Regions from separate parts of the Hydrogenophaga sp. RWCD_12 genome, predicted to be linked through region 3. Evidence: predicted binding sites of a transcription regulator. Region 3 holds the regulator's gene; each other region holds the start of a gene.
What was found. The regulator HrcA, encoded in region 3, represses chaperone genes, less so after heat shock. The targets are predictions, from matches to a motif close to TTAGCACTCNNNNNNNNNGAGTGCTAA.
Positions count from the first base shown of each region.

Region 1: rpoH (RNA polymerase sigma factor RpoH) is a predicted target of HrcA. The motif match lies at 3,001-3,027, and genes of this name have one in related genera.
Region 2: groES (co-chaperone GroES) is a predicted target of HrcA. The motif match lies at 2,309-2,335, and genes of this name have one in related genera.

Region 1 covers NZ_JBKIXC010000001.1:103,389-110,797, forward strand. The annotation lists gene ACLIJ1_RS00490 (ABC transporter ATP-binding protein) at 1-326, shown strand, start outside; gene lysS (lysine--tRNA ligase) at 397-1,932, shown strand; gene rpoH (RNA polymerase sigma factor RpoH) at 2,007-2,966, opposite strand; gene imuA (translesion DNA synthesis-associated protein ImuA) at 3,122-4,003, shown strand; gene ACLIJ1_RS00510 (Y-family DNA polymerase) at 3,948-5,252, shown strand; gene ACLIJ1_RS00515 (error-prone DNA polymerase) at 5,361-7,409, shown strand, end outside.
Region 2 covers NZ_JBKIXC010000003.1:103,667-111,075, reverse strand. The annotation lists gene ACLIJ1_RS12470 (MFS transporter) at 1-146, shown strand, start outside; gene groL (chaperonin GroEL) at 234-1,880, opposite strand; gene groES (co-chaperone GroES) at 1,925-2,215, opposite strand; gene ccoG (cytochrome c oxidase accessory protein CcoG) at 2,538-3,971, shown strand; gene ACLIJ1_RS12450 (carotenoid biosynthesis protein) at 4,081-6,330, shown strand; gene ACLIJ1_RS12445 (7TM diverse intracellular signaling domain-containing protein) at 6,355-7,409, shown strand, end outside.
Region 3 covers NZ_JBKIXC010000002.1:783,851-791,259, reverse strand. The annotation lists gene nadB (L-aspartate oxidase) at 1-622, shown strand, start outside; gene ACLIJ1_RS10925 (RelA/SpoT family protein) at 647-2,902, shown strand; gene greB (transcription elongation factor GreB) at 2,914-3,471, opposite strand; tRNA gene ACLIJ1_RS10915 (tRNA-Arg) at 3,548-3,624, opposite strand; tRNA gene ACLIJ1_RS10910 (tRNA-Ile) at 3,654-3,730, opposite strand; gene hrcA (heat-inducible transcriptional repressor HrcA) at 3,783-4,802, opposite strand; gene ACLIJ1_RS10900 (NAD kinase) at 4,901-5,818, shown strand; gene recN (DNA repair protein RecN) at 5,867-7,409, shown strand, end outside.

The sequences.
Region 1 (7,409 bases), on a different contig from region 3:
GCAAGGACCAACTGGCCGGCACGATGTCGGGCGGCGAGCAGCAGATGCTGGCGATGGCGCGTGCGCTGATGAGCCAGCCCAAGGTGCTGCTGCTGGACGAGCCCTCGATGGGCCTGTCGCCGATCATGGTCGACAAGATCTTCGAGGTTGTGCGCGACGTGTCCGCACAGGGCGTGACCGTGGTGCTGGTCGAGCAGAACGCCCAGCGGGCGCTGCAGATCGCCGACCGCGGCTATGTGATGGACTCCGGCCTGATCACCATGACCGGCGCCGGCAAGGACCTGCTGGTCGACCCGAAAGTGCGTGAGGCGTACCTGGGGCATTGACCTCCAGGCCGGAACTTACAATGACGGGTTGCGCTTTTCGGGCGCAACCCGTTTTTATTTGTCCCACACCATGACCACCGAACACCCACCCACCGACGACAACCAGCTGATTGCGGAGCGGCGCGAGAAGCTCAAAGGCCTGCGCGAAGCGCAGCAGCGCGGCGAGGGCGTGGCCTTCCCGAACGACTTCAAGCCCCGCGACACCGCCGAAGCGCTGTTCGCCACGCACGGCGAATCGAGCAAGGAAGCACTGGAAGCCAATCCGGTGCGCGCCAGCGTGTCCGGCCGCATGATGCTCAAGCGCGTGATGGGCAAGGCCTGTTTCGCGACCATCCAGGACGCCACCTTCGGTCCCAGCGGCGGCCGCATCCAGCTCTACCTGAACACCGACAGCGTGGGCGAAGAGAAACTGGCCGCGTTCAAGCACTGGGATCTGGGCGACATCGTGGCTGCCGAGGGTGTGCTCATGCGCACCCGCACTGGCGAACTGTCGATCCATGCCGACCAGATCCGCCTGATCACCAAGAGCCTGCGTCCGCTGCCCGACAAGTTCCACGGTGTGGCCGACCAGGAGATCAAGTACCGCCAGCGCTATGTGGACCTGATGACCGACGAGGCCTCGCGCCGCCGTTTCGTCACCCGCAGCAAAGCCCTGTCCAGCATCCGCGACTACATGGTCAGCCACGGCTTCCTGGAAGTGGAGACGCCCATGCTGCACCCCATTCCCGGCGGTGCCAACGCGAAGCCCTTCAAGACGCACCACAACGCGCTGGACCAGGAAATGTTCCTGCGCATCGCGCCCGAGCTGTATCTGAAGCGCCTGCTGGTGGGCGGGTTCGAGCGTGTGTTCGAGATCAACCGCAACTTCCGCAACGAAGGCATCAGCGTCCGCCACAACCCCGAGTTCACCATGATGGAGTTCTACGCGGCGTACTGGAACTACCAGGACCTGATGGACTTCAACGAGCAACTGATCCGCCACGTGGTCAAGCAGGTGCACGGCGACACGCCGCTGACCTACAACGGCCAGCCGGTGGACGTGTTCTCGCCCTTCGAGCGCCTGACGATCCGCGAAGCCATCCTCAAGTACACCGAGGCCGGCGCCGGGGTGGACGACCCGGCCTGGCTGATCCCGGCGCTGCGCAAGCTGGGCATGAGCGAAGAGAAGCACCAGCTCTCGACCCGGTCGCTGGCCAGCCTGCAGGTGCTGTACTTCGAAGAGACGGTCGAAGAGAAGCTCTGGAACCCGACCTTCATCATGGAGCACCCGACCGAGATTTCGCCGCTGGCCCGCGCCAACGACGACCGCCCGGAAGTGACCGAGCGTTTCGAGCTCTACATCACCGGCCGCGAATTCGGCAACGCCTTCTCAGAGCTGAACGACGCCGAAGACCAGGCCGCGCGTTTCCACGCACAGGTTGCGGCCAAGGACGGTGGCGACGAAGAGGCGATGTACTACGACGCCGACTTCATCCGCGCGCTGGAATACGGCATGCCCCCGGCCGGCGGCTGCGGCATCGGCATCGACCGCCTGATGATGCTGCTGACCGACTCGCCCAGCATCCGCGACGTGATCCTGTTCCCGGCGCTGCGTCGCGAGGCCTGATGGTGCGGCGTGGCTTCGACCGGTAAAAAGGAAACCGCCCTCGGGCGGTTTCCTTTTGGGTGATCCGCTGCGGATCAGGCGAATTCGGCCAGCGCCTTGCGCATCTTCTTCATGGCCGCGACTTCGATCTGGCGAATGCGCTCGGCGCTCACGCCGTACTCGGCCGCCAGTTCGTGCAGCGTCATGCCGCCCGAGCCGTCGTCGTTCACCTTGAGCCAGCGCTCGGTCACGATGCGGCGCGAACGGTCGTCGAGCTCGCCCATGGCGCGCGCCACGCCTTCGGTGGCCAGCGCGTCGCGTTCGGCGGATTCGAGCACGGCGGTCGGTTCGTGGGTCGCGTCGGCCAGGTAGGCGATGGGGCCGAAGCTGTCTTCGCCGTCTTCGCCGGGGCTCGGGTCGAGCACCACGTCGCCACCCGAGAGCCGGGTTTCCATCTCGCGCACTTCTTCGGGCTTGACCTTCAGGTCGCGCGCGACCAGATCGACCTCACCGTCGGAAAACGCTTCGCGGTGCGTGTCACCGTCCAGCGCTTCGGCACGGAAACCCTGCTTCATCGAGCGCAGGTTGAAGAACAGCTTGCGCTGGGCCTTGGTCGTCGCGACCTTGACCATGCGCCAGTTCTTCAGGATGTATTCGTGGATCTCGGCCTTGATCCAGTGGATCGCGTAGCTGACCAGGCGCACGCCCTGTTCGGGGTCGAAGCGCTTGACGGCCTTCATCAGACCGACGTTGCCTTCCTGGATCAGGTCGCCGTGCGGCAGGCCGTAGCCCAGGTACTGGCGGGCGATCGAGACCACCAGGCGCAGGTGCGACATCACCAGCTGGCCGGCGGCGTCGAGGTCGTTGTGGTCGCGCAGACGGCGGGCGGCCGACTGCTCTTCTTCCAGCGTCAGCAGCGGCATGCGGTTGACGGCGGAGATGTATGCGTCCAGGTTGCCCAGCGGCGGCAGCGTCAGCGAACGGCTCCACGGGCTGGCAACGGCCAGCGTGGCGGAGGGCAGGGCAGCAGCGGGGGCAAGCAGGGTGTTGGACATCAGAAAGAACCTCCTAAGTGGTCTTGCTCAAATATTAGCACTCTCTATGAGTGAGTGCTAAAAGAATGGTTCCTTGACCGTGAAGGCCTTGGTGGACAATCGCTCCGGTTTCTTGTACTGTACATAAAAACAGTATTTAGAGCCTTGAATTTGCCATGTCCGCCTTGCCCCAGCGTCTGTCCGGCGACTTGCCGGAGGTTTCCGCGTCCGTTGCCGTTGTTGGCCGGCTGCCGCGCGAAACCATGCCGCAGGCGCTGCCGCGTGCGGTGGCCGAGGCGATCTGGCGCGGTGACCAGCTGGGGCGCCCGGTCATGGCCACGCTGTCCAGCGGGTTCGAGTCGCTGGACGCCGCCTTGCCCGGTGGCGGCTGGCCCTGCCAGGGGCTGACCGAGGTCCTCAGCACCCAGGGAGGCATGCTGGAGTGGCGTCTGCTGGGGCCGGCGCTGTCCCGGGTCTGCGCCGCCGGTCGCAGCGTGGTGCTGGTCGGGCCGCCGCAGCCGCCGCACCTGCCGGGTCTGCGTTTCGAGGGGGTGACCGAGCGGCAACTGGTCTGGGTGCAGGCCGAAACGCCGGCCGAGCGCCTGTGGGCGACCGAACAGCTGCTCAAGGGGCGCTCCTGTGGCGCGCTGATCGCCTGGCTGCCCAAGGCGCGGCCCGAGCAGCTGCGCCGCCTGCAGGTGCTGGCCGGGGCGGGCGATGCGCCGGTGTTCCTGTGCCGGCCGGCGGAGGCGGCCCGCAGCGCCTCGGCCGCGCCGTTGCGGCTGCTGGCGCGGGTGGCGCCGGACTGGTGCCTGGCGGTCGAGGTGTTCAAGCGCAAAGGGCCGCCGCTGGAGACTCCGTTGCACCTGCACGCCATGCCGGGAGGTCTTCAGGCCATCCTGACGCCGCGGCTGCGCCAGCCCAGCATCCTGCTGCCGCGCGATCCGGCGCGTGTGCCCGAACCGGTGGTGCCGGCCGGACCGGCTTTTCACGAGAGCGACCATGCTCTGGTCAGCGCTGCTGCTGCCACCGCCCGACGACAGCGCCTTGCCCACTGACGCGGCGCTGCAGGCGCTGGCGCTCTGGGCCCTCCAGTTCACGCCCCGGGTCGCCGTCGCCGACGAAGCCGTGGTCATGGAGCTGGCGGCCAGCGTGCGCCTGTTCGGTGGCCGGCGTGCGCTGCACGAGCGCGTACAGGCCGAAGGTGCGGAACTGGGTGTGGGCCGGATGGCCTGGGCGCCCAACAGCCTGGCGGCGCTGGCGCTGGCGCGTGCCGGCATGTCCAACGGATTGGCTGGACCGCTGGGGGCGCTGCTCGACGCCCTGCCCATGGAGACGCTCAGCGCCGTGCGCCCGCACCGGCTCACGCTGGCGCACATCGGTTGCCGCACCCTGGGCGATGTGCGCCGACTGCCGCGGGGTGGCGTGGGCCGCCGCTTCGGCCAGCCGCTGCTGGCGGCGCTCGACCAGATCTACGGCCGGGCGCCCGAGGTGCACCAGTGGATCGAGCCGCCCGAGCGCTTTGCGCAACGGCTGGAGCTGATGTTCCGGGTGGACGACGCGCCGGCCCTGCTGTTCGGCGCGCGGCGCCTGCTGCTGTCGCTGTGCGGCTGGCTGGCGGCGCGCCACAGCGGCACCACCGCGTTCACGCTGCACTGGGCGCACGACGCCATGCGCGCGAAGTCGGCGGGCGAGGGCGGTTGCCTCACCGTGCGCACGGCAGAGCCCACGCGCCAGATCGACCACCTGTGCCGCCTGCTGGCCGAGCACCTGGCCCGGGTGGAACTGCTGGCGCCGGTGGGCGACCTGGAACTCACCGCCGACGTCGTGCAGCCGCTGGAGGAGCACAGCGCCTCCTGGCTGCCCGACGAGGACGCCGGCAGAGAGGCGCTGCCCCTGGTGCTGGAGCGCATCGCCGTGCGCCTGGGACCGCAGCGTGTGCTGCGGCCGGTGCTGTGCGAAGACCACCGCCCCGAGTGGATGTGCCGCTGGCAGCCGGCGGGCGAACCCTTGCCGCGCAAGCCCGTCCCGGACAGCGATGTGCCGCAGCCCGGGTTCATCCTGCCGGTGCCGCTCAAGCTGCTGGTGCGTGGTGACCGGCCGTATTACCAGGGTGAGTTGCAGCTGCTCGCCGGCCCGCAGCGGGTCGAGGGCGGCTGGTGGGACCGCGACGAGGCGGCCGGCCAGATCCGCCACGTGGCACGTGATTACTGGGTCGCGCAGTCGGTGCACGCGGGCGTGCTGTGGGTGTTCCAGACGCGGCTGGATGCGGCACCTGCATGGTTCCTCCATGGAATATTTGCCTGACCCCCGCCGCGCTGCGCGCGACCCCCTTCCAGGGGGCGATGCGAGCGGCCCGGCAAAGCCGGTTCCACCGCATCCTGGGTTCGGGCATGTCGCGCCGGAGCGGTCACTATGACGCCTGCAACACCCGGCATTCCGTCCTACGCCGAGCTGCTGTGTTGCTCCAACTTCAGCTTCCTGCGCGGAGCGAGCCGGCCGGAAGAGCTGGTGCAGCGCGCGCATGCGCTCGGCTACCACGCGCTGGCGCTGACCGACGAGTGTTCGCTGGCCGGGATCGTGCGCGCCCACGTGGCCGCGAAGGCACTGGAGTTTCCGCTGCTGGTGGGCAGCCAGTTCCAGGTGCAGAGTGATGCGCCGTTCACGCTGGTGGTGCTGGCCACCAACCTGAATGGCTACGGCAACCTCTGCGAATTCATCACGCGCCTGCGCCGCACGGCGAGCAAGGGCACGTACCGGCTGTTATTGAAGGACATCAGTGCCGACGCGCTGGCCGACTGCCTGGTGATCGCCGTGCCGCAGCGCGGCAGCGCGCAGGCGCAGATGGACACGTTGGCGCGCTGGCTGCTGCAGCACTTCGTGGGGCGCTGCTGGCTGGGCGTGGAGCAGCTGCGCCTGATGGACGACGAGATGCGCCTGCACCGGCTGCGCCAGAGCAGCGAGCTCACGGCGGTGCCGCTGGTGGCGGTGGGCGACGTGCACATGCACGTGCGCTCGCGCAAGGCTCTGCAGGACGTGCTCACCGCGACCCGCGTCGGCAAGCCGCTGACCGGGTGCGGCCACGCGCTGGCGCCGAACGCCGAGCAGCACCTGCGGTCGCGGCTGTCATTGGCGCAGTGTTACCCCGAGGCCCTGCTGGCCGAGACGCTGAAGGTGGCCGAACGCTGCCGTTTCTCGCTCGACGAACTGGCCTACCAGTACCCCAGCGAGGTGGTGCCGGCGGGCGAGACGCCCGCGAGCTACCTGCGCCGCCTGGCCTACGAAGGCATGGGCCGGCGCTGGCCCATGGGCGCGTCCGCGAAGGTGCAGCAGCAGGTCGAGCACGAGCTGGCGCTGATCGCCGAGCTGGGCTACGAACACTACTTCCTCACCGTGTACGACATCGTTGCCTTCGCGCGTTCGGAGCACATCCTCTGTCAGGGGCGCGGGTCGGCGGCCAACAGCGCGGTCTGCTACTGCCTGGGCGTGACCGAGGTGGACCCCGACCGCACGGCGGTGCTGTTCGAGCGCTTCCTCTCGAAGGAGCGCAACGAGCCGCCCGACATCGATGTGGATTTCGAACACGAACGGCGCGAGGAAGTCATCCAGTACCTCTACGCCAAATACGGCCGCGAGCGCGCGGCGCTGACCGCCACCGTCATCAGCTACCGACCGCGCAGCGCTCTGCGCGACGTGGGCAAGGCGCTGGGTTTCGACGAGGCCGCGCTCGACGCGCTGGGCAGTGGCCACCGCTGGTGGGGCGAGGACGGCTTCGCGCCCGAACGCATCCGCGAAGCCGGGCTCGATCCGGACAGCCTGCAGGTGCGCCAGCTGGTCCGGCTGACCGCGGATCTCATGGGCTTCCCGCGCCACCTCTCGCAGCACACCGGCGGCTTCGTGCTGACCCAGATGCCGCTCTCGCGCATGGTGCCGATCGAGAACGCCGCCATGGCCGACCGCACGGTGATCGAGTGGGACAAGGACGATCTCGACGCCATGGGCCTGCTCAAGGTCGATGTGCTGGCGCTGGGCATGCTGACCGCGATCCGCAAGTCGCTGGACTTCATCGGGCAGCGCAAGGGCTTCGTGTTCCAGATGCAGGACATCCCGCCCGAAGACCCGGTGACCTACGACATGATCTGCGCCGCCGACACCGTGGGCGTGTTCCAGATCGAGAGCCGTGCGCAGATGGCCATGCTGCCGCGCCTGCTGCCGCGCTGCTTCTACGACCTGGTGGTCGAGGTCGCGCTGGTGCGTCCCGGTCCGATCCAGGGTGGTGCGGTGCACCCGTACCTGCGGCGGCGCCAGGGCAAGGAACCCATCGACTATCCCAAGGGGCTGGAGGGCGCACTGGAGCGCACGCTGGGCGTGCCGGTGTTCCAGGAGCAATGCATGCAGATCGCCATGATCGCGGCCGGCTTCACCCCCGGCGAAGCCGACGGCCTGCGCCGCGCCATGGGCGCG
Region 2 (7,409 bases), on a different contig from region 3:
CGGGCGTGACGGCAGCGGCCTTCGGCCCGGTCGGCTCGGTGGTGCTCGGCGGCCTGGGCACCATCGGCATCAGCCTGGCGTGGTGGCGGCTGTTCCGGCCGTTGGCCGAGCGCGACGCACTGGCCGGCCCGCACCGCAACGCCTGACATTGCGCCCATGAAAAAAGCCCCGCAAGTTGCCTTGCGGGGCTTTTGTTCGGGTGAGGGCCGAAGCCCTCAGGCCGGGCGAGGCAATTACATGCCCATGCCACCCATGCCGCCCATGCCACCCATGTCACCGCCACCCATGGACGGTGCGTCGTCCTTGGGGGACTCGGCAACCATGCACTCGGTGGTCAGCATCAGGGACGCCACGGAAGCAGCGTTCTGCAGCGCGGTGCGGGTCACCTTGGTCGGGTCCAGGATGCCCATCTCGATCATGTCGCCGTAGGTGTCGTTGGCGGCGTTGAAGCCGTAGTTGCCCTTGCCACCCAGGATGGCGTTGACGACCACGCTCGGCTCGCCACCGGCGTTGGCCACGATCTCGCGCAGGGGCGCTTCGATGGCCTTGAGCACCAGCTTGATGCCAGCGTCCTGGTCGGCGTTGTCACCCTTGATGGTGCCAGCGGCCTGACGGGCGCGCAGCAGGGCCACGCCACCACCGGCGACGATGCCTTCTTCCACCGCAGCGCGCGTGGCGTGCAGGGCGTCTTCCACGCGGGCCTTCTTTTCCTTCATCTCGACTTCGGTGGCAGCGCCAACTTTGATCACGGCCACACCGCCGGCCAGCTTGGCCACGCGCTCTTGCAGCTTTTCGCGGTCGTAGTCGCTGGTGGCTTCTTCGATCTGCACGCGGATCTGCTTCACGCGGGCTTCGATGTCAGCGGCAGCGCCGGCGCCGTCGATGATGGTGGTGTTTTCCTTGCCCACTTCGATGCGCTTGGCCTGGCCCAGATCGGCCAGGGTCACCTTCTCCAGGGTCAGGCCGATTTCTTCGGCGATCACCTTGCCGCCCGTCAGGATGGCGATGTCTTCCAGCATGGCCTTGCGGCGGTCGCCGAAGCCAGGAGCCTTGACGGCGACAACCTTCAGGATGCCGCGGATGGTGTTGACCACCAGGGTCGCCAGGGCTTCGCCTTCGACGTCTTCGGCAATGATCAGCAGCGGACGGCCGGCCTTGGCCACGGCTTCCAGCGTGGGCAGCAGGTCGCGGATGTTGCTGATCTTCTTGTCGAACAGCAGAACAAACGGGTTGTCCAGCAGGGCGGACTGCTTTTCAGGGTTGTTGATGAAGTACGGCGACAGGTAGCCGCGGTCGAACTGCATGCCTTCGACCACGTCGAGTTCGTTCTGCAGCGACTTGCCGTCTTCCACGGTGATCACGCCTTCCTTGCCGACCTTGTCCATCGCGTTGGCGATGATGTCGCCGATGCTGGAGTCGGAGTTGGCGGAGATGGAGCCGACCTGGGCGATTTCCTTGCTGGTGGTGGTGGGCTTGGAGGCCTTCTTCAGCTCGGCGATCAGGGACTCGACAGCACGGTCGATGCCGCGCTTCAGGTCCATCGGGTTCATGCCGGCGGCCACGTACTTCATGCCTTCGCGCACGATGGCCTGGGCCAGCACGGTGGCGGTGGTGGTGCCGTCACCGGCGTTGTCAGAAGTCTTGGAAGCAACTTCCTTGACCATCTGGGCGCCCATGTTCTGGAGCTTGTCCTTGAGTTCGATTTCCTTGGCCACGGACACACCGTCCTTGGTCACGGTGGGGGCGCCGAACGAGCGCTCGAGCACCACGTTGCGACCCTTGGGGCCCAGGGTGGTCTTGACCGCGTTGGCCAGGATGTTCACGCCTTCAACCATGCGTGCGCGGGCTTCGCCGCCGAAAATGACGTCTTTAGCTGCCATGTTGATTTCTCCGATTCAGTAAATGGGGATGGATGAGAGAAGGATTACTTCTCGACGACCGCGAACAGGTCGTCTTCCTTCATGACCAGCAGCTCGTCGCCGTCGACCTTGACGGTCTGGCCAGAGTACTTGCCGAACAGGACGCGGTCGCCGACCTTGACGGTCAGGGCCTTGGTTTCGCCCTTGTCGTTCGTCTTGCCCGGGCCGACGGCCATCACCTCACCCTGGTCGGGCTTCTCGGCGGCGGCGTCGGGGATGACGATGCCGGAGGCGGTCTTGGTTTCGCTGTCAATGCGCTTGACGATCACGCGATCGGCGAGAGGACGAAGTTTCATTGCATCTCCTGGGATGGATCAAAAGTTGGGGGTCAGATGGGCGGGGCCACTGGCCATGGGGCGAAGCCCCGCGGATCGACTGGGAATCGGGTGTTAGCACTCAACTCCAGCGAGTGCTAATGATAAGGGCGGGAAGCACCGTTTTCAATAGAGGCGGCACCGATAAGGTCATTCACTGCCATGACTGACAAATATGGCAGTAGTTGCGTGGCAGGTAGTGGCGGTGGGGGCCGACGGCGCGCGCAAGTGCCTGTTTCTGTTGGGATGGACGGCCTGGCACGAATCTTGGACAGTGGCTGGTGACCCACCACGAGACCGATCCATGTCCAACAGCACAGTTCTCCCGGACGCCCGTCCTGCCGCCGATGTCGAAGCCGACGATATCGAGGTGTCGCTGTACGAGTCGCGCAAGAAGATCCAGACGCGCTCGGTCACCGGCACCTTCGTGACCTGGCGCTGGGCGCTGGTCTGGTTCACCCAGATCCTGTTCTATGGACTGCCCTGGTTCAACTGGAACGGGCGGCAGGCGATCCTGTTCGATTTGCTCTCGCGGCGCTTCTACCTGGGCGGCCTGGTGCTGTACCCGCAGGACTTCATCTACCTGACCGGCCTGCTGGTGATGTCGGCGCTCTCGCTGTTCCTGTTCACGGCGGTCGCCGGGCGGCTGTGGTGCGGCTACGCCTGTCCCCAGACGGTCTACACCGAGATCTTCATGTGGATCGAGAAGACGATCGAGGGCGACCGCGCGGCGCGCATCCGGCTGGACGACTCCCCCCTCTCGGGCGCCAAGTTTGGCCGTCGCAGCGCCAAGCACCTGGCCTGGATCGTGTTCGCGCTGTGGACCGGCTTCACCTTTGTCGGCTACTTCACGCCGATCCGCAGCCAGGGGGCCGAGATGCTGGCCGGCACACTGGGCGCGTGGCAGACCTTCTGGATCTTCTTTTACAGCTTCGCGACCTACGGCAACGCCGGCTTCATGCGCGAGCAGGTCTGCAAGTACATGTGTCCGTACGCGCGCTTCCAGAGTGCGATGTTCGACAAGGACACGCTGATCGTCACCTACGACACCGCCCGTGGCGAGCCCCGCGGTTCGCGCGGCAAGAAGGTGGACTACAAGGAAAAGGGCCTGGGCGCCTGCGTGGACTGCACGCTGTGTGTGCAGGTTTGTCCGACAGGCATCGACATCCGCAATGGCCTCCAATACGAGTGCATCGGTTGCGGTGCCTGCGCCGATGTCTGCGACGAGGTGATGGGCAAGTTCGGGTACGCGCCCGGACTGGTCAAGTATTCGACCCAGAACGCGATGACCGGCGGCTGGGACAAGGCGCAGATCATCCGCCGAGCCCTGCGGCCGCGGGTGCTGGTGTACACGACCATCCTGGCCGCCATCGCGGTGGCGGTGGGCGTGAGCCTGTATCTGCGGGTGCCGATGAAGGTCGACGTGATCCGCGACCGTGGCGCGCTGGCGCGCATGGTCGAGCAGGGGCGTATCGAAAACGTGTACCGCCTGCAGATCATGAATGCCACGGAGGAGAAGCAGGTGGTGAAGCTGGCGGTGGAGGGCATGGACGGCATCACGCTGGCCTCCGACCCGACGGTGGATGTGCTGCCGACCGAGGTGCGCACGCTGGCGGTGCGGGTGCAGATCCCGCCGGGCGCCCAGAGCGGCTCGCACCCGATCTGGTTCAAGCTGCAGTCGCAGAACGATGCGGCGATCCGCCTGGACGAGAAGACGACCTTCCTGGTGCCGCGCTGACGCATTCCGCCGACAACCAAGGGTAAACCCGTAGTGATGGGGATCACACATCGGGTCCAATCGCTGCGGTTCAGGGGGTCAACGCATGCATTGAGAGTCATTGCCTGTGGTGTCGTCCATTGCCCCCGCGTCCGTCCGCTCCCCCCATTCCTTTGCTTCCATTGACCGTCTGCTGTACCGGCTGGCCGCTGCCGGCTCGGTGCTGCTGCTCGGCTATACCGCCTGGCGCTGGCCGCCGCTGACGCTGGCGCTGGTGTTCGCCTGCGTGGCGATGTTCTGGGCCTGCGCCTGGTCGGCGCACCGGCTGCTGGGCGCGCGCGGTGCCTGGGCGCTGACTGGCCTGGCGCTGGCGCTGGGCTGGTTCGCCGAGCAGATGGGTTCCACCCGCGGCTGGTTCTTCGGCCGCTACACCTACACCGAGGTGCTCGGCCCGCGGCTGGGCGATGTGCCGCTGGCGATTCCGCTGATGTGGTTTGCGATCAGCCTGATCGGTTACGTGATGGCGTCGCTGATGCTCTGGCGCCAGCCGGTGCACACCCAGCCCACGTTGCGCAGCGGCCTGCTGACGGCCTGGCTGGGGGCGATGGTGATCACCGCGTTCGACCTTGGCGCCGACCCGTATTTCGTCTTCGTGCTCAAGGCCTGGATCATGCAGAAGACCGACGGTGGCTGGTTCGGCGAGACGCTGCAGGGCTTCGCCGGCTGGATGGCGGTGGCGTTGTTCATTCTCTGCAGCTTCCAGGCCATCGCACCGCCGCGGCGCTCGCCGCCGCCAGCCGATGGCGCGGCGCTGGCGGTGCTGGTGCCGATTCTGGTCTACGCGTCGGGGCTGGTGTTCCAGTTCTTCCTGGGGCATCCGGTGGAAATCCGGGCGATTGCATTCTTCGCGATGGGCCTGCCGGTGCTGGTGGCCTGGGCCGCGTGGTACGGCTGGTCGCGGACGGCAACGGATTCTGCGGGCGCTCCGAAAAGCGCCGTGCCCGATCTGGCGCCGATGCAACTGGTGGCCGATCCGCTGGCCGACCGGGCCGTGGCGGCGCTGATCGGTCCCTGGGAGAAGGGCGGTGCGGCCACTGGCGAGGGCCTGCAGCGCATCGGCCAGGCGAACCGGCTGATGGCGCTGTGGACACACAACGCTGCGCTGGCGGGCGACTGGGTGCAGGGCGCGCCGGCCGATCCGGCGGTCACCCAGGCCCTGCAGGACTACGTGGCGCAGGCGCGGCGACTTCCTGACTGGACGGACACCGCCAAGGTCGCGCGGGCCGAGGCCATCTTCATGGAGCAGGGGCCGCTGTCGTGCACCCTGCTGTTCTGCTCCAGCCTGCCCGAGTGCTATGTGCTGCCGCAACTGGCCGAGGTGCTGCACATCGCCGGCCAGCTGGAACAGCACACCGAACACCGCATCCGCCAGACCGCGGCCATGGTGTTCCCGGTGATGATGAAGGGCGGCCTGACCGACCCCGAGGGCGCGGGTGTGGCGCAGGTGCTCAAGGTGCGGCTGATCCACGCGACCATCCGCCACCTGATCCTGCACGGCGACCCGGAACAGGTGCGCGGCAAGGTGCAGCCGTCGGCCGCCAACGCCGCGGCCAGCCCGATGTTCTCGGCGCTGTCGGCCCACGGCTGGGACGTCGACGCGCAGGGTTTGCCCTGCCACCAGGTGGAGCTGGCCTACACCCTGCTCACCTTCAGCTACAGCTTCCTCAAGGGCATGCGCACCCTGGGCCAGGCGCTGCCCCGCGAGGACGAAGAGGCCTACCTGCACGCCTGGAACGTGATGGGTCATGTGCTGGGCGTGCGGCGCGAGCTGATGGCCTGGACCATGGACGAGGCCGCGGCGCTGTTCGAGCGCATGCAGGCGCAGGCCCATCTGCTGCCGGGCCAGCCGGATGTGCGGCCGCCGCTGGGCAAGGCGCTGATGGACGCGATGGCGCGCTCGATCCGAATCCCGGTGCTGCGGCATCTGCCGGTGCCGCTGACGCGCTGGCTGGTGGGGCCAGAAACGGCGAACCGGATCGGCGTGGACGCAAGGGTGTCCTGGCTGGTGCGGCTGGTGTTCCAGCTGGGGCGCCTGCTGGTCGGGCTGGTCGACGGCATCGGCAGCCTGCTGTGGCCGGGGTTCTCGCTCTCGCGCCTGCTCACGCGGGTGGTCGGCTACCACCTGCTGACCCACTTCCTGATGGACCAGACCCGGCCGCTGGCCTTGCCCGACCGCGTGTTGCAGCCGATGCGCTCGACGCTGTCGGCCTGGAGCGAAGACGGTCAGGCGCCGGGCTGGATCAATGCAGTGGAAGACCGCCTGACGACCACTGGCGACTGGAACGGGCTGCAGCGGCGCGGCGCCGATGCGACAACCTGAGCCCAAATCGGTCGGGTTTTGGTGATGAAGATCACGATCAACTCGGTCGGCCATTACGATCCGTCCATGCCCGCCTCCCGGATCTCCTGGTCTGCACCAGCCGCCCGCCATGGACTCGCTGCCCGTGGCCTGCGCTGGTTGCTCTGCCTCTGGCTGTCTTTGCTGGCCTGGCCGGCGCTGGCCATGCCGGTGCCCGGCGAGGGCGACGTCACCCTGCAGACCCGGTTCTGGATCGACGCCACCGGGCAGGCCACGGCCGACGAGGTGGAGGCGAATGCCGACCGCCTGGAAGACATGGCGCACGACCGGTCGTTCGACCTGGGTACGCAAGCGGCGCTCTGGATCCAGATCCGGCCCGCCGCGCTGGATCCGGGCAAGCGCTGGTACCTGCTGCTCACCGCTTCGGCGTTCAACAACGAGGTCAGCCTGCACGCGCGTGACGCACATGGCGCCTGGGTCGTGCAGCACTCGGGGGATCACCTGCCGGTGGCGCAATGGGACCATCCCGACCAGACGCCGGTGTTTGCGGTCGATCCGACGCTCGCCGGCCCGCTGTGGCTGCGGATCGTCAATTCGCCGACGCCCACCAGCCCGCGGCTGCAACTGCTGACCGAAGAAAACCTGCAGACCAAGCGCTACACCACCTTCCTGTTCATCGGCGGCTACCTCGGCTTCGGCCTGCTGGTGCTGTTCCTGGGCTGGGTGCACGCCCGGCTCTACGGCGACCGCGCTTTTGTCGCCTACTGTTTTTACGTCGCCTGCATGCTGGGCTTCCAGGCGTCCTACACCGGCATTGCGGGGCTGTTCTTCTGGCCGCAATGGGCGGCCTGGAACGACATGGCGCCGGCGTTCTTCATGCTCTGGCTCACCGGCTCGGGCATCTGGTTCGTGCGCGAAGCCTGTGCCGTGTCACGGCACCACCGTGGCGTCGACCGTTTCGTGGTGGCCTGGTCGCTGTTCGGGTTGCTCTATCCCTTCGTGTACGCGATGCTGCTGAGCCCCGCCACCTTCAAGCTGCTCAACCTGTACGGTTTGCTGTCGGTGCTGCTGAGCATCTCGCTGTGCTTCTGGACCTGGCG
Region 3 (7,409 bases):
CCTGGCGCGCTGCGCCGAGCTGGGCATCGACATCACCAAAGAGCCGATCCCGGTGGTGCCCGCCGCGCACTACACCTGCGGTGGCGTGGTGACCGATCTGGCCGGTCGCACCGACATCGACGGTCTCTACGCCGTCGGCGAAACCACCTGCACCGGGCTGCACGGCGCCAACCGCCTGGCCAGCAATTCTCTGGTCGAGTGCATGGTGTTTGCGCAGGCCGCCGTGAAGGCGATCCACAGCGCACCGTCGGCCGCCCGCCCCGAGATTCCCCTCTGGGACGCCAGCCGCGTCAAGGATGCCGACGAGCAGGTCGTGATCTCGCACAACTGGGACGAACTGCGCCGCTTCATGTGGGACTACGTGGGCATCGTGCGCACCAACAAGCGCCTGGAGCGCGCGGCACACCGCATTGCCCTGCTGCAAGGCGAAATCCAGGAGTTCTATGCCCAGTTCCACGTCACCCGCGACCTGCTGGAACTGCGCAACCTGGTCCAGGTCGCCGACCTGATCGTGATGTCGGCCATGCTGCGGCGCGAAAGCCGTGGCCTGCACTACAGCCTGGACTACCCCGAAAAGCTGCCCGAAGCGCGACCGACGATCCTCGTTCCCCCTGCGAGGTAATGCGCCTCACGCTACAGTAGCGGGATGATCACCAACGCCGCGCCCGGCAGTCTCTCGCCCCCTGCACCGCAGGCACACCCCGCCGCCCACGGCGCGGCAGCGGCGAGCTTTGCTGCCCTGCTGGGCCGGCTGGAGTACCTCGGCGCCGCCGACATCGAGAACATCCGGCGCGCCTACCGCTTCGCCGACGAGGCCCATCTGGGCCAACTGCGCAAGAACGGCGACCCGTACATCACCCACCCGATCGCGGTCGCCGCGCAGTGCGCCGAGTGGAAGCTGGACGCGCAGGCCTTGATGGCAGCGCTGATGCACGATGCCATGGAAGACTGCGGCGTCAGCAAGACCGAGCTGGTCGAGCGCTTCGGCGCGCCCGTCGCGGACCTGGTCGACGGGCTGACCAAGCTGGAGAAGCTGGCCTTCGACACCCGCGAGCAGAACCAGGCCGAGTCGTTCCGCAAGATGCTGCTGGCGATGGCCAAGGATGTGCGCGTCATCCTGATCAAGCTGGCCGACCGCACCCACAACATGCGGACCATGGGCGACATGCCCCGCAACAAGTGGGAGCGAATCAGCAGCGAGACGCTGGAGATCTACGCGCCGATCGCCCACCGCCTGGGCCTGAACTTCACATACCGCGAGCTGCAGGACCTGTCGTTCCGCTTCCTGCACCCGTGGCGCTACGAAATCCTGTCCAAGGCGCTGAACAAGTCCCGTACCCGCCGCAAGGACCTGATCTCCCGCGTGCAGCGCGAAGTCGAAACGTCCTTCTCCCGACACGGCATGCCGGTGCGCATCGTGGGCCGCGAGAAGACGCTGTATTCCGTCTACCGAAAGATGGACAGCAAGCACCTGTCGTTCTCACAGGTGACCGATATCTACGGTTTCCGTATCGTTGTTCCCGACCTGACCGACTGCTACACCGGCATGGGCCTGCTGCACCAGCTCTACAAGCCGGTGCCGGGCAAGTTCCGCGACTACGTGGCCATTCCCAAGGTCAATGGATATCAGTCGCTGCACACGACCCTGATCGGCCCGTTCGGCACCAACATCGAGTTCCAGCTGCGCACGCATGCGATGGACGTGGTGGCAGAGTCCGGCGTGGCCGCGCACTGGCTTTACAAGGCCAACGAACCTGGCAGCGACATGACGCAGCGCCTGGGCACGCAGTGGCTGCAGTCGCTGCTGGACATCCAGCAGGAAACCCACGACGCCAGCGAGTTCTGGGACCACATCAAGATCGACCTGTTCCCGGACGCGGTCTACGTGTTCACGCCGCAGAGCAAGATCCTGGCGCTGCCGCGCGGCGCCACGGTGATGGACTTCGCCTACGCCATCCACAGCGGCGTCGGCAACCGCGCCGTGGCTGCCCGCATCAATGGCGAGCAGCGGCCACTGCGCACCGAGCTGTCCAACGGCGACGTGGTCGAGATCATCACCAACGAAACCGCCGAACCAAATCCGGCCTGGCTGTCCTTCGTCAAGACCGGCCGCGCACGCTCCAAGATCCGCCACCACCTGAAAACCCTCGCGCAGGAGAAGTCACACCAGCTTGGCGAGCGCATGCTGGAGCAGGCACTGCGCTCCGAAGGCATTGCCAGCCTGCCGACCGCGGACGGCGAGCACAAGGCGACCTGGGACAAGCTGCTGCGATTCACCGGCAACAGGTCGCGCGAAGAACTGCTGTCGGACATCGGCATGGGCAAACGCATTGCCAGCATGGTCGGCAAGAAGCTCGCCGTGCTGCTGTCCGAAACCGGGCTCAAACCCGACGCGGTGCTCATCAGCACCGAACGCTATGCCGCCGGGCAGGACGAGTCGGTGTCGCAGGGCGTGGTCAGCCTGGACGGTAGCGAAGGCCTGTCGGTGCAATACGCGCGCTGCTGCCAACCGATTCCTGGCGACCGCATCGTCGGCTACCTCGGCCGTGGCGAAGGCCTGATCGTTCACTCCGACGACTGCCCGACCGGCAGGCGCCTGCTTGCGCGCGATGGCGAGCGGTTCCTGCAGGTCGAGTGGGCCGACGAACCGGTGCGCCCGTTCGAAACCACCGTGGTCGTGACCGTGGCCGATGGCAAGGGTGTTCTGGCACGTGTGGCCTCGGCCATTGCGGCGGCCGAAGCCGACATCACCCACGTCGACATGGGCGACGAGCGGGCACAGACCGCGACCGACATCCGCTTCTCGATCGCGGTGCGCGACCGGGGGCATCTGGCCGAAGTGCTGCGCAGCCTCATGCGCACGCCATCGGTGATCAAGGCGCAGCGGTTCCGGGCCGCCTGACGCCGCGCGGTTCAGGCCACCGGCGCCGGGTAGTTCACCGACAAGACTTCCAGCTCCTGGCTGCCGCCAGGCACCATGAGGCGCACCAGATCGCCGACCCGAGCCTTCAGCAGGGCCCGCGCCACCGGAGACACCCAGCTGATCTCGTTGCGCGCGCTTTCGACCTCGTCGATACCGAGAATGGTCACCGTGGTTTCCTTGCCCTCGTCGTCCGTATAAGTCACGGTCGCACCGAAGAACACCTGGTCGCCGCCGTGGTGCAACGAACTGTCCACCACTTCGGCGATTTCCAGCCGGCGTGTGAGGAACCGGATGCGACGGTCAATCTCGCGCAGACGTTTCTTGCCATAGAGATAGTCGCCGTTTTCTGAGCGGTCACCGTTGCTCGCGGCCCAGTGCACGATCTCGACGATGCGTGGCCGCTCTTCGTCGATCAGCCCCATCAGCTCGGCGCGCAGCCGGTCGTAACCTGACCGGGTGATGTAGTTCACTCCGGTCGGCAATACCGCCGGTTCGGGCAGGTCGTCGTCTGCGTCGGAGTCGGTTTCGCGGGTGAATGCTTTGCTCATGGAAGAACGGCTCGACGAGAACGTTTCGGAGCGGAAAAGAAAAAAGCCCGCAGCTTGTGGCTGCGGGCTTTTCATTTGGTGCGGCTGGCAGGAATCGAACCCACGACCCCTTGGTTCGTAGCCAAGTACTCTATCCAGCTGAGCTACAGCCGCGTAAGCCACGCATTGTAGCACGGTTTTTTTGGTAGGCCGTGTTGGGCTTGAACCAACGACCAAAGGATTATGAGTCCTCTGCTCTGACCAACTGAGCTAACGGCCCGACTAGGCCCAGATTGTAGGCGGCGGCATCACCGCGCAGCGTTGGCACCGTCCTACTTGTGGCTCAGCGCGTTGCTCACCAGCTTGGCCGTTACATCGACGATCTGGATCATGCGGTCGTAGGGCATGCGCTGCGGTCCGATGACACCCAGCGTGCCCACCACCTGACCATCCACCTCGTACGGCGCGGTGACCACCGAAAGGTCCTGGAACGGCACCACATGACTCTCCCCGCCGATGTAGATGCGCACACCATCGGCCTGCGAAGAAACGTCCATCAGGCGGATCAGCTGCGTCTTCTGCTCGAACAGGTCGAACAGCTGGCGCAGGTGCCCCATGTCACTGGAGAACTCGCTGACCGACAGCAGGTTGCGCTCGCCCGACACCACGACCTCTTCCTGCTGTGTTTCCGCTTCTGCGCCGATGTCGACGGCCGCCTGCATCAGCGAGGCGATTTCGCCGCGCAAGGCCTCGACCTCATTGCGCAACCGGCCGCGAACTTCTTCCATCGTCAGGCCGGCATAGTGGGCATTGAGGAAATTCGAGGCTTCCAGCAGCTGTGACTGGCTGAAGCTGACCTGGGTATGGATGATCCGGTTCTGGACATCGCCATCGGGCGAGACCAGGATGACCAGCACGCGCCGGTCCGACAGGCTCAGGAACTCGATGTGGCGAAACACCGAAGCCCGCCGTGGCGCCATCACCACGCCCACGTACTGCGACAGGCTCGACAACATCTGCGCGGCATGGCTGATCACGCGCTGGGGCTGGTCACCGGCCTCGATGCCGGTAGACCCCATGCTCCCGGCACCAGCGAGCCCGTCTCGCCGCACGGTGAGCATGGTGTCGACAAACAGCCGGTAGCCACGGGCCGTGGGAATACGGCCGGCGGACGTGTGGGGACTGGCGATCAGACCCAGTTCCTCCAGGTCGCTCATGACGTTGCGGATGGTCGCGGGCGACAGTTCCATGCCGGCGGCCTTGGCCAGCGTGCGCGAACCCACCGGCTGGCCGTCGGCGATGTAGCGTTCGACCAGGGTCTTGAGAAGGAGTTTGGAGCGATCGTCCAGCATGGCTTCATTTTACGGACCACACACCCTCGCGCGGTCCCGCACAGAGCAAGGGTTTGTGAGGGGCCGGACCTCATTGCACCCTATGTTGTAATTTGTGCATGACCCAGCCAGATTCCAGCCGCCTAGCCGCTCCCGCTCCGGGAAAACGCCAGCGATTCGCGCATGTCGCCGTGGTCGGCAAGTACCAGGCTCCGGGTTCGCGCAAGGTGGTGGAGGAACTGGCCGAGTTCCTGCACGACGAGGGCTGCGAGGTCTCTCTTGAGCAGGAAACAGCACTCAACACCGGCCTGCTGCAGTACCCGGCGCTGGACGTGCCCGCGATGGGCAAGACCATCGATCTGGCGCTGGTGCTCGGCGGCGACGGCACCATGCTGGGCATCGGCCGGCAGCTGGCGCGCTACGGCGTGCCACTGGTCGGCATCAACCAGGGACGCCTGGGCTTCATCACCGACATTCCGCTCGAAACCTACCGCGAGAACCTGCGCGCCATCCTGCGTGGTGAATATGAGGAAGACCCGCGAGCCCTCATGGCCGCCAGCGTCTGGCGCGACGGGCGCTGCGTGTTCGAAGCCACGGCCCTCAACGATGTGGTGGTCAATCGCGGCGGCGTGGCCAGCATGATCGAGCTGCGGGTCGAGGTCGACGGCCATTTCGTGGCCAACCAGCGAGCAGACGGCCTGATCATCGCCTCGTCCACCGGCTCCACCGCCTATTCGCTCTCCGCCGGCGGCCCGCTGCTGCACCCGGCGGTCGGCGGCTGGATCATGGTGCCGATCGCGCCGCACACCCTGTCCAACCGGCCCATCGTGCTGCCTGCGCATTGCGAGGTCGCGGTCGAGATCGTCTCGGGCAAGGACGCCAGCGCCAACTTCGACATGCAGTCGCTCACCAGTCTGCTGCACGGCGACCGCATCGTGGTCCGGCGCTCGGAACACACGCTGCGCCTGCTCCATCCGTTGGGCTGGAGCTACTTCGACACCCTGCGCAAGAAGCTGCACTGGAACGAAGGCGCGTAAGAGCAGTCAGAATACGGGGCACTCAACTCCGTTTGTTCCGACTCGCCCATGAGCCTGCGACGCATCGTCCTGCGTGATTTCGTCATCGTGCCTGCACTGGACCTCGAACTGGACCAGGGCTTCAACGTGCTCACAGGCGAAACCGGCGCCGGCAAATCCATCCTCATCGACGCGCTGCAGCTGGCGCTGGGCGCCCGCAGCGACAGCGGCGTGGTGCGCGAAGGCGCTTCGCGCTGCGAAGTGGCCGCCGAGTTCGACATGCCGGCCACACTCAAGTCCTGGCTCGACGAGCAGGGCTTCCAGGCCGACGATGCCCTGCTGCTGCGCCGCACCGTCGACACCGAGGGGCGCAGCCGCGGCTGGATCAACGGCAGTGCTGCCACCATGGCCCAGCTCAAGACTCTCGCAGATCATCTGGTCGACATCCACGGGCAGCACGCCTGGCAGAGTCTGACCCGGGCCGACGCGGTGCGCGGCCTGCTCGACGCCTACGCCGGCGTCAACACCTCGACCGCTGCGACGCTGTGGGCCGCGTGGCGCCAGGCCCGCAAGGCGCTGGAGAACGCGACCGAACGCCAGAACACCCTGCAACAGGAAAGCGACCGGCTGTCGTGGCAGATCGGCGAGCTGGACAAGCTGCAGCCGCGCGATGGTGAATGGGAAGAACTCAACGCCCAGCACAGCCGCCTGGCCAATGCCCAGGCTCTGCAGGACGCCGCTCGCAGTGCAGCGGCTGCGCTGGACGACGACGAAGGCAGCGCGGCCGCCCTGATCCACCGCGCGCTGGGCCTGCTGCAGAACCAGGCGCACCTTGAGCCCATGTTCAACGGCCCCATCGAGGCCCTCCAGGCGGCGCTCGCTCAGGTCGAGGACTCGGTGCGCAGCCTGCACCACTACGAACGCGACACCGATCTCGACCCCAGCGGACTGGACGCGCTGGACCAGCGACTTTCGCAATGGCTTTCGCTCGCCCGCCGCTACCGCCGTCCGCCGGAACAACTGGCCGAGCTGCTGGAGGGCTGGAAGAAAGAACTCGAAGGCGTCGGCCAGGCCATGGACCTCGCTGCGCTCAAGGCCGCCGAACGCAGTGCCTGGAAGACCTTCGACGCCGAACTGGCCCGTCTGGGCAAGCAGCGACAACAGGCTGCTCCCAAGCTCTCGAAAGCCGTCACCGCCGCGATGCAGACGCTGGGTATGCAAGGTGGCCGCTTCGAGGTTGCGCTACAGAAACTGGACGAACCGCAGGCCCACGGCTGGGAGCAGGTCGAATTCCTCGTTGCCGGACATGCCGGTGTCGCCGCACGGCCGGTTGGCAAGGTGGCTTCGGGCGGTGAACTCTCGCGCATCGCGCTGGCGATCTCGGTCGTCACCAGCCAGCTGGGCCAGGCACCGACCCTGATCTTCGACGAGGTCGACTCGGGCATCGGCGGCGCCGTGGCACACACCGTGGGCCAGTTGCTGCGCCAACTCGGCCGCGACCGCCAGGTGCTGGCCGTGACCCACCTGCCCCAGGTCGCGGCCTGCGGCGACCATCACCTGCTGGTCAGCAAACGCCTGACCGGCGCGACCACCCACAGCACCGTGACGCCCA